4 regions of the Teredinibacter turnerae T7901 genome follow, and region 3 is predicted to be linked to each of the others. Evidence: predicted binding sites of a transcription regulator. Region 3 holds the regulator's gene; each other region holds the start of a gene.

Region 1 (3,126 bases), 830 kb from region 3:
TATTGACCTGGTTGATGCCTTCCAGGTTGATTTCTACAGGATCTTCCGCGGTGGATATGTTGCGCTCGGTGGTATTTAGAATATTCAGACCGGTATAGAGCGATACGGTTTTGCCCGAGCCAGTAGGGCCTGTTACCAGAATCATGCCCTGTGGTTGCGCCAACGCATCGAGGTACATTTTTTTCTGCTCTTCCTCGTAACCCAGGGCGTCAATACCGAGCTTCGCGCTTGAAGGATCCAAAATTCGTAGAACGATCTTTTCACCAAACAGCGTCGGCAAGCTGTTTACCCGGAAATCAATCGCGCGGGTTTTGGATATTTTCATCTTTATCCGGCCGTCCTGAGGGACCCTGCGCTCGGAAATATCCATTTGTGACATCACTTTTAGGCGTGCAGCCAGGCGAGTGGCCAGGTTGACCGGAGGGCGGGCAACCTCCTTCAGAATACCGTCTGCGCGAAAGCGCACGCGGTAGGCTTTTTCATAGGGCTCAAAATGAATATCTGATGCGCCGAGTTTGATGGCGTCAAGCAGAACTTTGTTTACAAAGCGCACTATCGGAGCCTCGTCAGCCTCGGATGCGTCCTCCTGGCTACCGCCTCCGTCCTCGTCCACTGCTTCGATATCAAGCGAGTCTAGTGCTTCCTCGTCCAGGCCTCCCAGCGCATCCCCGATTCCTTCTTCCTCAGAATGAAGAAAGGCTTCGATTGCAGCATGGAGCTTGTCTGCTTCCGCCAAGAGCGCTTCGGTGTTCAGGCCTGTGTTAAATTTGATTTCGTCAAGGGCATGAAGGTTGGTGGGGTCTGAAAGAGCAAGGAACAAGCGATTGCCACGCTTGTACAAGGGTAATGCGTGGTGTTTATGAATAAGTTTGGCGTCTACTACACCTTTGACAGAAGAGGTATCGTTTATACACTGAAGATCAATGAGTGGTGTACCGAATTCGTCCGCGGCGGACTCCGCAATTTGCCGACTATCAAGAGAACTGTTTTTGACCAAGTATAGCGCTAGCGGGATTTTGTCTTTAGCTGCGCCGGTAATGGCTTTCTGCGCATCTTCTTCTGAGATGAGGCTGTCTCGGACGAGTCGGCGTGCCAATCCGCTGAGATTTGCTGAACTATTCATAGTTGTAATGCCCGGTGCAGGATCAATAGTGCGATTTTGCGACAGATTTAGATAAAAGTTATACCAACGTCAGACTATAAACTTTACCATCTTTTTTAAATTCGGCCAGTAACCTACTGTTAATTTTAAGTTTTTTAGTGAGGTAATTGGCATTCGTCATGGGCGTTGTGGTTCTACGCGATTTCGCAAATATGCGGGTACCCCCGTCTAGCTTAAACAGGACAGTAAGTGACAATTTAGGGCATATGCTCGGGTGGCGTGACTATTGGTTAGCGTGGTAGCTATGCCAGAAGGCTAGTTTTATCCGCCAAATTGTTTAGTGATTCACAATTGTGGTGTTGGCACCAAAATTGTATTTGTTCGGCTGTATCTCAATAATCCTTCGGAGGAGTTTAATTATGAATCGAGTACAACAAGGTTTTACATTGATCGAACTGATGATCGTTGTTGCGATTATCGGTATTCTCGCTGCGGTAGCTCTGCCTGCTTATCAAGACTACACCGTACGTGGTCGTGTGTCTGAGGGTATGCTTGCTGCTGCGGCCGCGAAATTGAATGTTGCAGATGTACTGGCCGGCGGTAACGTACAGGGCTTGGCTACGGGATATGCCAATGGTTACACTTCGCCTACCGCAACTGCTAACGTTACTAGCGTTGCTATCGCAGCTGCTACAGGGGCGATTACAGTTACTACTACAGCATCTGCAGGCAACGGAACGTTGATTTTTACTCCAAACTCACCAATCGGCACGGCTCTTCCAGTAGGTACTGCTGCGTTCACTCCACCTAACGATTCTGTTGCATGGCGTTGTGCTGCCGCTGGTGCTGATGTGTCTGCTTTTGCTGGTGGTGCTGCCGGTACTTTGCCTGCTCGCTTCGCACCTTCTGAGTGTAAATAATAGATTAGTCGATTATTGGCATGTTCTTGATGCCAGTGATGAAAAACCCCGCGTAGTCAGCGGGGTTTTTTTTGCTACGGCGCTTGTACCGTTTAAAAATTTTACTTTTAAATATACTGATGTATGAATTTCTATTTGGCTAAAGCGAAAATTAAGGCCGCTGCCGTTCACGCGATCGCGAGTCTGATTCTGGCGGGAATTTGTGGTGGTTTAGTTTTTTATGTTTGGTTTCCAGGGCAGTTGTCTAACATGCTCAGGGGGACAGAGATGTATTGGCTGGTGCTGCTCGTTGAAGTGATCTTGGGCCCGTGCATGTCATTAGTGATTTATAATCCTTCCAAATCATTGGCAGGGCTTTTTAGGGACTATGGGGTAATTGTTTGCGTTCAGTTTGCGGCTCTCGGATATGGGCTTTATGTTGTTGCACAGTCACGACCAGTGTATGTGGTTTTCGTAAAAGATGCTTTTGAAGTGGTTACTTCGCTGGAGTTGGACAAAAAAGATCTCGATGAAGCGAGTTCTCCTGAGTTTGAAAAAGTATCTTGGATTGGCCCCAAAGAGGTGTGTTCTGAGAGCCCCCAAGATTCAAAAGAAAAGAGCGACCTTCTCTTTTCTGCATTGGAGGGCAGAGACATTCAAGTATTTCCAAAATATTACCGATTTTGTTCTGAGGGAGAGGTGAATAAAGCCTTTCTTTCAAGTGAACGATTGTACTCGATCATTGCTCAGAACGTATCGTATGACCATTTTAAAAAGCAGTTGCCAGTAGGGGGATTTTATTGGCTGCCCGTCAAACACAGATTTGGTGCTGGCATTAGAATTTATCCTTTAGGAAATATGGAGAGCTATTATTTGCCTCTCGACCCTTATTCATAGATTGTTTGGCGTTTGGCGTTTGGCGTTTGGCGTAATCACTTGAATAATATATTACCCTGCAATCCTCATCGACAAATCCACAGCCACACAATTCTTCGTCAAATCCCCGGTAGAAATATAATCCACGTTTAAACCGCCGAGCTGCTTTACTTTTTCCAGAGTAACATTGCCTGAGACTTCGTACTTGGCGGTTTTCTCTATCTTTTGGGTCTGCTCGTACATTTCGGT
Region 2 (3,126 bases), 2.6 Mb from region 3:
CAATTGCGACGTTCTCTGTCAGCAACTTTTGGTAAGCGTTCAGATCGAGGCGTCCCTTACCATCTACCTTCAGGTAATGAACGGTGTAACCTTGAGTTTCAAGATTTTCACACAGATTCAGTATCGCTGGGTGCTCAACTTCTGTGGTAATTATTTCTTTGCGTTCCGGCTGTGCGCGCAGCGCCGACAGGATAGCCGTCGAATCCGACTCAGTACCACAGGAAGTGAAAATAATTTCCGAATCGTGCTCAGCGCCTAACAGCGTTTGTACTGTTTTACGCGCTTTTTTTACTGCGAATCCTACCTTGTTACCAAAGCTATGCAACGATGACGGATTACCAAACTGTTCAGTAAAAAACGGTAGCATTTCTTCCACAACAACCGGATCGACCATTGTGGTTGCGTTGTTGTCCATGTAGATATCGTTCATTTTACGCTCCTACAAGAGTGGTCAATTGCTCTTCTGTAACAGGGGTGACCTTAACGAATTCACCAAGCGCTTCCATCAGCTTTTGTTGGATACCGCCAACGGTGGCCGTAGCCAGCTGGCAGCCTGAGCAGGCACCAATAAGCTTGATATAAATATTTTTACCGTCGACATCAAGTAATTCGACATCGCCATGGTCGCGCTGAAGTGTCGGGCGAATTTCGTCGAGCGCTTTTTCAATAACTTTAATACGCTGTACAGAAGTCAGCTTGCGTGCTGAAACAGCTTTTTTCTCCTCAGCAACAACGGGCTCAGGTTTCGGCTCTTCTTTCTTGATTTTCACTACTTTCTTCTTGGAAACTACGGGCGCAGGTATAAAAGTTTCGCCTCGCGCGGTCATTTCCTCTGAAAGAATATTTTCGATAGCTTCATGACAAGAAGAACAACCACCACCCGCTTTTGTATAGTTGGTGACTTCTTCTACAGAAGACAGGTTGTTTGCGCGAACGGTATCGCGAACCATTACCTCATCAATGGCAAAACACTTACAGACTAAAGCACCTTCTTCGTGATCATCTTCCAGCTCAATGCCGCGATAATCGGCAACCGCTGCTTGCAAAGCCTCACGCCCCATGACCGAACAGTGCATTTTTTCGGGTGGCAGTCCATCCAGGTAGTCTGCAATGTCCTGGTTGCTGATTTTTAGTGCTTCATCAACATGTAAGCCCTTGATCATCTCAGTGAGTGCTGACGATGACGCAATCGCAGAACCGCAACCAAAGGTCTGAAAACCCGCATCTTGAATAATATCGGTAGCCGGATCAACCTTGAGCGTTAACCGCAATGCATCCCCGCAACTCAACGAACCCACATCGCCAGTCGCATTAGCATCCGCCACTGCACCGGCATTTTTTGGATCGAAAAAATGTTCTTTAACTTTTTCTGAATAGTCCCACATAATCTGCACCTCCAGTCGCCAGACTGCTTAATATTGCACCATCTGTTAAAAAGGATTAACAGGTAAATGAATTACCGCAGCCACAGGTTCCTGTAGCATTGGGGTTTTCGAATTTAAAACCACTGCCTTCCAGATTCTCAACAAAGTCGACTGTGACGCCGTCAAGCATTGAAGCACTGGCCTCATCGAGTAACAGTGTTACGCCACCGCAATCAACAAGCTGATCGTTAGCAGCAGAGTTTTCCTCGAGACGCATAGTGTATTTAAAGCCTGAACAACCACCGCCCTCTACCTGAATACGCAAACCTGCAACTGGCTTGTTTGCGCTTGTAATAAATCGATCTACCGCTTCAACTGCTTTTCCGGTTAATGAAATCATCTTCGTTTCCTCATTCATACTGAACTGTTGCATGGCACCCCTTGGCAAAAACCTTGCAATCAGTGTTTCAGGGTTCTCGTAGGGATAAGTGCAAGCCATGTGCCACAGAGAAACTTAGAATTTTATTGCGGAATATCAAACAGTTACGTAACCGCCCGCTGAAACGAGGATGTTGCGAAAAACACCAGTCACAACCTTTGTCGCCTTTGCGACAAGCCATAGGAGTCTAAAATGCTGATAGACACACTCGCCCCAGGAGATATCATTTACGCTGCTGACGATATAGTGAACGACGGTAGCTTACCCGGATTACCCGATGACGCCTTGATAGCCGAAAAAGATCGTCGTGGCGTCATTATCAATACCGGCCACCTTGAGGAAAATCCAGATAAGGTTCTTGTACTGGTGCGTTTTGAAACAGGCGTCGCAGCGGGAGAATTAGGCCCAGCTGTCGCCTGCTGGCCAGATGAACTGTACATCCCGATGGATAACATGAACTAAAAAGCTGACGGCGAGCGCATAAAGCCACAACACTATGTGCACTTTAAGACATATTGTTGTGGCTTTCCGAACGGTCGAGTAGGTCGCGGGCAACATACCCGTTAGTAGCTGCACACCTGAAATGCGAAGTCGTGTCGCCAACTTTACGTACCTCAGTTCTATCAAGCAGGTTTTCACCCTAGAGCTGGCACGAATTGCGTCTTTGCAGCTAAAAACCGCCACAAGTGTCATATAGCACTCAAAATCTCAAATACACCGTAAACGGGTTTTGTAACTTACAACTGGTTTTTTCCACCAGCGCACACGAACACTGCCATGGTGATTTTGTGAGGAACAGTAAAAAAGAAATAGTGTGTCAGCCCAGTAGCTTGGTCATCCGAAACAACGACAAGCTCGAGGCAATACCGTCACCGAACAGCCAGCGGTTTTTTTGTCCTAACAGAACCACTTAACTAAATCGCAAAGCTAGTTAAAAGACAATTTGAAGAAGACAGGAATGACCCGAAAATTCCAATTCGGGTCGAGAGAAGTATTCAGAGAGCAGGTAACAAACGCAACTCGCTTGCCAGCGCTCCGGACTTACCCCAAGCCGTAGTTGCTTCTATAAACCATTGCGGTTTACTGGGATGCGGCTGAACCACATCATATTCTGCGTATGCCTGACCGTTCTCGTGCACGATAACACTGCCAATCAACTGACCGTTAACAAGCCATTCACCTGATAGCGACTCGGAACTATCGAACGGATCTTTTTTTAGCTCCGTGCGAGTAAAAGCCGCTGGCTCTGCAGGAAGCTTGTCTTGCAAGCCTACAGCGTCTAGAGCACCACGTAGCGCTTGCCAAATTTCACACACGACAGGC
Region 3 (3,126 bases):
TTCGCGCGAGCTGTCGAGATAGATAACCTGGTAACTTTCTCGCGGCAATGGCCCCACTTCAATCATCGCCATTAAACGGCTCAGATCGTTGTTGATGTTGCGCGCATCGATACCGATAGCAACCCGTGGCGATGGACGATCAGAGGTGCTTAGCTGCTCGATTAGCGCGGGCAGAAGGTCGACAGGAAGGTTGTCGATGCAGGTGTAGCCTTCATCCTCCAGCAGGTGCAGTGCTGTGGTTTTTCCCGAGCCTGATCTTCCGCTAATAATCAGCAAGCGCATGTTACCTGCCTGTGTACGAGTCGCATGTGATGGAGGAGCGCAGAGCGCGCGAGGGACTAGTTACTTCCCGGTAGAGCCGTCAGTTTACACCAGACGCCACGTTAAACAATTCTTCATCGGTTTTACAGTTGCGAAGGCGCTTCACAAAATCATCCCTTTGCAGGGTTTCTGCGAGTGCGGCAAGGGTTTGCAGGTGCTCGTCTTCGGCGTTTTCCGGTACCAGCATGGCAAATATGAGATCGACTGGCTTGCTGTCTACAGCGTCGAAGTCAATGGCTTCTTCCAGAGTTACGCACGCGCACAAGGTCGCGCCTTCGGTATTGAAGCGGCAGTGGGGTATGGCTATACCGCCGCCAATGCCTGTGGAGCCAAGCCGCTCACGGGCGAAAATATGTTGGAACAATTCAGTTTGGTCGAGGCCAGTGTCGGATTCGCTAAAAATGCCAGCGAGTGTTTCGATCAAGCGTTTTTTACTGCCGCCAGCAATCTTCGCTCGGGTTCGCTTGGCGTTTAGAATGGTAGAAATTTGCATAGCGTTGCGCCCGGTAAAACAGCAGATGTTGGATGTTGCAGGGAGTCAAACGGCGCGCATTCTACCAGTATTAGTTTCAGATCCAAGCCCACTTTAGCCGCAAATTTTATTTGCGGCATCAGACTTTAGACCGGCATTCCCAGATTTTGCTATACCAAACGCTTGCGTTCGTTCGAGGGAGGTATGTTCAGAGACTCGCGATACTTAGCGATGGTGCGGCGTGCGACCTTGATTCCCTGTTCTGCCAATAGCCCTGTAATTTTTGAGTCGCTGAGCGGTTTGCGTGCATTTTCCGCAGCAACTAATTTTTTAATGATAGCGCGAATTGCGGTAGATGAGCACTCGCCGCCGGAATCTGTGGCCACATGGCTGGAGAAAAAGTATTTGAGCTCGAAAATCCCCTGTGGGGTGTGCATGTACTTTTGCGTGGTTACTCGCGAGATCGTCGATTCGTGCATTTCGACAATTTCTGCCACGTCGTGCAATACCATCGGTTTCATGGCTTCCGGGCCGAAATCGAGAAACCCCTGTTGTTTTTCCACGATACAGCTGGCGACTTTCAACAGGGTTTCGTTGCGGCTTTGCAGGCTTTTCAAAAACCAGCGCGCTTCCTGTAAGTTGTCGCGTAGAAAAGTGTTGTCAGCGCTGGAGTCGGCGCGCTTAACCAGTGACGCATAGTCGCTGTTAATGCGTAAACGCGGTGCGATATCCGGGTTGAGTTGCACCATCCAGCGGTTATTTACCTTGTTCACAAACACATCCGGCACCACATACTCTGTGTCGTCGCTGCCAATCTGTTCACCGGGTCGCGGGTTCAATCCCTGGATAACCTGTACCGCCGCCTGTAGTTCGCTTTCTTTCAGTTTTAGCTTGCGCATCAGCTGTTTGAAGTCGCGGCCGCCGAGCAGATCGAGAAACTCGCTGACGAGCGTTTTTGCGTTGCGCACATCTTCGTTGCTGATATCAAGCTGGCTCAGCTGAATGAGCAGGCATTCACGTACGTCCTGGCTGAGAACGCCGGGTGGGTCAAACTGTTGCACCCGGTGGAGTACAGCCACCACTTCGTCCATTTCGAGTTCTTCATGGTGAGGTTCCAGGCCATGAAAAATTTCATCCAGAGTCTGGCCGAGCAGACCGTTGGGTTTTACCGCGTCAATGATGGCTTCGGCGATATCCTTGTCGCGGACTGACATGGGGGTAAGGTTCAGCTGCCACTGCAAGTGATCCTGCAGCGTTTCTGATGTGCCACGTCGGGATTCAAAATCGTAATCGTCGGAGTCGGGTTTTGCGAGTCCGGTGCCGCTCGGGGTGGGGTCGTAGATATCGTCCCAGCTGGTGTCGACCGCAAGGTCAGTGGGAATGTTGTCTTCGTTCCAATCACCGTCGGAGGATGCGTCGGAATTGGACTCCTGGTCGGCGCCATTCGCATCTGCAGCATCGCTTTTGCCGTCGGCGCTGTCCTTGCCATTAAGCTCGTTGCTGGCTGGAGCCTGTTCATTGATACCGCTGTGAGAGTCGTCGCCGCTGAGGTCTTCCTCAACTTCGAGCATAGGGTTTGAATCCAGAGCTTCTTGTATTTCTGCCTGAAGATCGAGCGTGGAGAGCTGAAGAAGCCTGATGGCCTGTTGCAGCTGCGGGGTCATGGTGAGCTGCTGGCCCAGTTTTAACTGGAGGGATTGCTTCATAGTTCGATTTACTGCGTCTGGTTAAAGTGCACTATCAGTTAGTGGCAACTCCTGTGGGGCGCCGGCTTGTATGAGGCTAGTGTATTCCGGCCGCAGTCCAGGTGCAATAAAATCGCATAAAATCAGAAGCAAGTATTATGCCGTGACAAATACAAAAGTCAGTCGTTTGTCAAGAGATTTTGCTGATTATCTGCAGAAAGCGATTAGAGGTGGAAGTGCTGACCGAGATATACTTCGCGCACTTTTTTGTTGTTGAGTACATCATTGGCGCTTCCTTCTGCGATGATGTGGCCTTCCGAGACGATATAGGCTTTCTCACAGATATCCAATGTTTCGCGAACATTGTGATCGGTAATCAACACGCCAATACCGCGATTTTTAAGGTGTTGTACGATCTGCTTAATATCGCTCACTGAAATCGGGTCGACTCCGGCGAAGGGTTCGTCCAAGAGCACAAAATCGGGCTCTGTGGCCAGTGCTCGGGCGATTTCAACACGCCGCCGCTCGCCGCCTGACAGCGCCATTCCAAGGCTGTTGCGAATGTGGCCAATGTGAAACTCTTCCAGCAGTTTTTCCATCGCCTCACGGCGTTGGTTGCGGCTCAACTCTTTGCGGGTCTCAAGAATC
Region 4 (3,126 bases), 240 kb from region 3:
TTTTTATTTTCCGGTAACCTACATCTTTCCACTCGAATATCATGCAAGTGCGCTCGGCTACGATTTGTACCGTGATAAAAAAAGCAAAGATACAATTGATTTCGCCTGGCGTGCAGGCGATTTTTCTATGAGTAGCCCGCTTGCGCAAGGTTTAGATGACCGTAAAGGTTATACCTTCTTCATAGCTGTACCAGTGCAGGACAAAAATAATAAATTTACCGGGATTATCGCAACTTTTTACTATGCTGACGCGTTGGTCGGGGCCGCACTGCACGACGTCGTGACCGAGCAAATTGTGTTTGCCCTTAGTGACGTGAGCGGGCGCGATAAAATCACGTTTTACCAGCGCAGCGAACCGAGTGCGCGCTTCACCAATCGTGAAACTTTTCGTCTCGGAGAGCGAGCCTGGCAGTTGGATTTTTCTCCTACTAACCAGTTTATTTATAGCTACGAAACACTGGTATTGTGGCTTGAGCTTATTAGCGGTTCAGTAGTCGTTATATTGATAGGTCTGTTTATGGTGTTCATCATGAACAGGAATTTGATCGTCGAAAAAGAGGTGAGAAAAAAGACGCAAGAGTTAACGCAGGCGCTGGACGACGCGCGGCATGCCAACTCTGCAAAGTCTTTGTTTTTAGCGAGTATGTCACATGAGCTAAGAACGCCACTCAATTCTATTATCGGCTTTAGTGTTCGATTGCTTAAAAATCTTAATCAAAGCAAAGATCCGAAATCGTATCGTTCACTTGAGGTGATTGAACGCAATGGTCGGCATCTGTTAAATCTGATAAACGATATTCTCGATCTGTCCAAGGTAGAAGCGGGCAAGATGTCAATAGATCGTGAATGGGTCAGCCTGAAAACTCTGCTCGATGAGACGGTGACCTCACTGACACCTTTGGCTGAAAGTAAAGGTCTTACGCTTGAATTGAAAATGGTTGAGGTTGCCAATGTTTTCGCTGATCAAAAGCGGTTGGCGCAGGTCCTTTTGAACCTGGTATCCAATGGAATTAAATACACGTCTACCGGCGGTATCTCCATAAGCTCCAGGCGCGAATCCCGCGAGGGGCACGAAGGCGTTGCGATTGACGTTGTTGATACTGGTGTGGGTATTAAGCCAGAGGATATTGATCGGGTCTTCCGTCGCTACGAACAGCTGGACGAGCCCTCACATTCCAGCGAAGTGGGAACGGGTTTGGGCCTGGCTCTGGCGGAGGAACTGGTCAATCTGCATGGCGGCCGACTATCCGTTTTCAGTGAATATGGTGAAGGCTCCTGCTTCACCTGCTGGCTACCGCTCTAACCGCTTTTTTTGGTGCAGTACGAGGGATAGATAGTACTAGGGATTGGTACTAGGGTTTGTCACAAGGGTTTGGCGCGCATAAGTCGCGATCGAGATTATCCCTTCTGTCCTTGTCTCATCTTTTTGATCTATGTCACCCAAGCCGCTAATTTGACGGTTGCACCCCCTATATCCCATTGGCGCGCTAGTTGCCACATGAATATAAGTATATTCTAATAAAGAGTCTCGCATCCGCGAAGCCTGATTCTCTTTCCTGGAGCCTAGTGCATGAACGAAACGCTGGTTGAACTATCGCGTTGGCAATTTGCCATTACCGCGATGTATCACTTTATTTTTGTCCCGCTCACGCTGGGCATGACCTTTATATTAGCGATTATGGAATCGGTCTATGTGATGACCGGCAAGCCTATTTATCGTGAAATGACAAAATTCTGGGGCAAGCTCTTCGGTATAAACTTCGCGATAGGTGTTGCCACCGGCATCACTATGGAATTCCAGTTTGGCATGAACTGGTCGTATTACTCCCATTACGTCGGCGATATATTCGGTGCCCCCTTGGCTATTGAAGGGCTTATGGCATTTTTTTTAGAGTCGACGTTTATCGGCTTGTTTTTCTTCGGCTGGGATCGCTTAAGTAAGGTGAAGCATCTGGCGGTAACCTGGTGCGTTGCGTTGGGTAGTAATTTTTCCGCACTGTGGATTCTCATTGCCAACGGGTGGATGCAAAATCCAGAAGGTTCCGTGTTTAACCCCGAAACCATGCGCATGGAGATGGCGAGTTTTGCGGACCTGATTTTCAACCCTGTGGCTCAGGTTAAATTTGTTCATACGGTGTCCGCGGGTTATGTCACTGGTGCAATGTTCGTTTTGGCAATTTCTTCGTATTATCTCTTGCGAAAGCAGCATGTGGCTTTCGCACGACGTTCATTTGCGATTGCGGCAAGTTTCGGATTCGCCTCTGCGGTTTCGGTTATTGTGTTGGGCGATGAAAGCGGATACGAACTGGGCGACGTACAGAAAACCAAGCTTGCGGCAGTGGAGGCTGAATGGAACACACACGAACCTCCTGCTGCATTTACCTTGTTTGGTATTCCCAATGAAGAAACCCAGCACACCGATTACGCGATTAAAATTCCCTACGTGATGGGGCTGATTGCCACTCGTTCCTTGGATGAACCTGTACAGGGCTTAAAGGATTTAAAAGAAGAACACCGCGAACGCATACTCAGTGGTGCCGACGCCAATCGGTTGTTACAAAAAATGAAAACCCAGGGCCTGACTGCGCAAGAGGAAATCGTGTTTGCGCAGAAAAGTAGTGACCTTGGTTACGGCCTGTTGCTGGAACCTTTTGCGGACGATATTACCCAGCCCAGTTCCGAGGCCGTAGACAAAGCCGTGGAGTACAGTGTGCCGCCGGTAGCGCCCATGTTTTTTGCGTTTCGTATTATGGTGGCAGCCGGTTTTATTATGCTCCTGGTGTTTGGGTTGGCTTTTTGGTTTAGCGCGCGTCATGCAATCGACAAACCGCGCTGGTTACTCAAACTCGCGTTCTTCAGTTTGCCTCTGCCGTGGGTTGCCAGTGAAGCTGGCTGGTTTGTGGCGGAATATGGCCGCCAACCCTGGGCTATCGCCGAAATCCTGCCCGTGCACACGGCGGTATCGAATCTTGCAGTCAGCGATGTAGTGATATCTCTCGCGATGATTACGGTGTTTTACACTGCAATGTTTATTGCTGGTTTTTATCTCATGCTTAAATTCGCGCGCAAAGGCCCGCAACTGCATTCCCAAGACGCTATTCCAGGAGTAGACGCATGATCGATTAT

Evidence for each region. Region 3 encodes sigma-54, which starts transcription at its own class of promoters, with help from an activator protein. Its sites were predicted from a motif close to TGGCACANNNNTTGCNNT; they were not measured.
Region 1: a site for sigma-54 is predicted at 1,463-1,480, ahead of TERTU_RS13425 (pilin). Genes of this name have one in related genera too.
Region 2: a site for sigma-54 is predicted at 1,807-1,824, ahead of TERTU_RS07025 (nitrogen fixation protein NifZ). Genes of this name have one in related genera too.
Region 4: a site for sigma-54 is predicted at 1,481-1,498, ahead of TERTU_RS17935 (cytochrome ubiquinol oxidase subunit I). Genes of this name have one in related genera too.

Annotation. Positions count from the first base shown of each region.
Region 1 is NC_012997.1:3,385,853-3,388,978, reverse strand. It holds gene pilB (type IV-A pilus assembly ATPase PilB) at 1-1,123, opposite strand, end outside; gene TERTU_RS13425 (pilin) at 1,522-2,022, shown strand; gene TERTU_RS13420 (hypothetical protein) at 2,158-2,898, shown strand; gene nadC (carboxylating nicotinate-nucleotide diphosphorylase) at 2,950-3,126, opposite strand, start outside.
Region 2 is NC_012997.1:1,630,467-1,633,592, reverse strand. It holds gene nifS (cysteine desulfurase NifS) at 1-430, opposite strand, end outside; gene nifU (Fe-S cluster assembly protein NifU) at 432-1,385, opposite strand; gene TERTU_RS07030 (HesB/IscA family protein) at 1,441-1,764, opposite strand; gene TERTU_RS07025 (nitrogen fixation protein NifZ) at 1,996-2,265, shown strand; gene TERTU_RS07020 (hypothetical protein) at 2,799-3,126, opposite strand, start outside.
Region 3 is NC_012997.1:4,215,792-4,218,917, reverse strand. It holds gene rapZ (RNase adapter RapZ) at 1-282, opposite strand, end outside; gene TERTU_RS16935 (PTS sugar transporter subunit IIA) at 362-814, opposite strand; gene TERTU_RS16930 (RNA polymerase factor sigma-54) at 964-2,499, opposite strand; gene lptB (LPS export ABC transporter ATP-binding protein) at 2,703-3,126, opposite strand, start outside.
Region 4 is NC_012997.1:4,459,675-4,462,800, reverse strand. It holds gene TERTU_RS17940 (CHASE domain-containing protein) at 1-1,303, shown strand, start outside; gene TERTU_RS17935 (cytochrome ubiquinol oxidase subunit I) at 1,571-3,118, shown strand; gene cydB (cytochrome d ubiquinol oxidase subunit II) at 3,115-3,126, shown strand, end outside.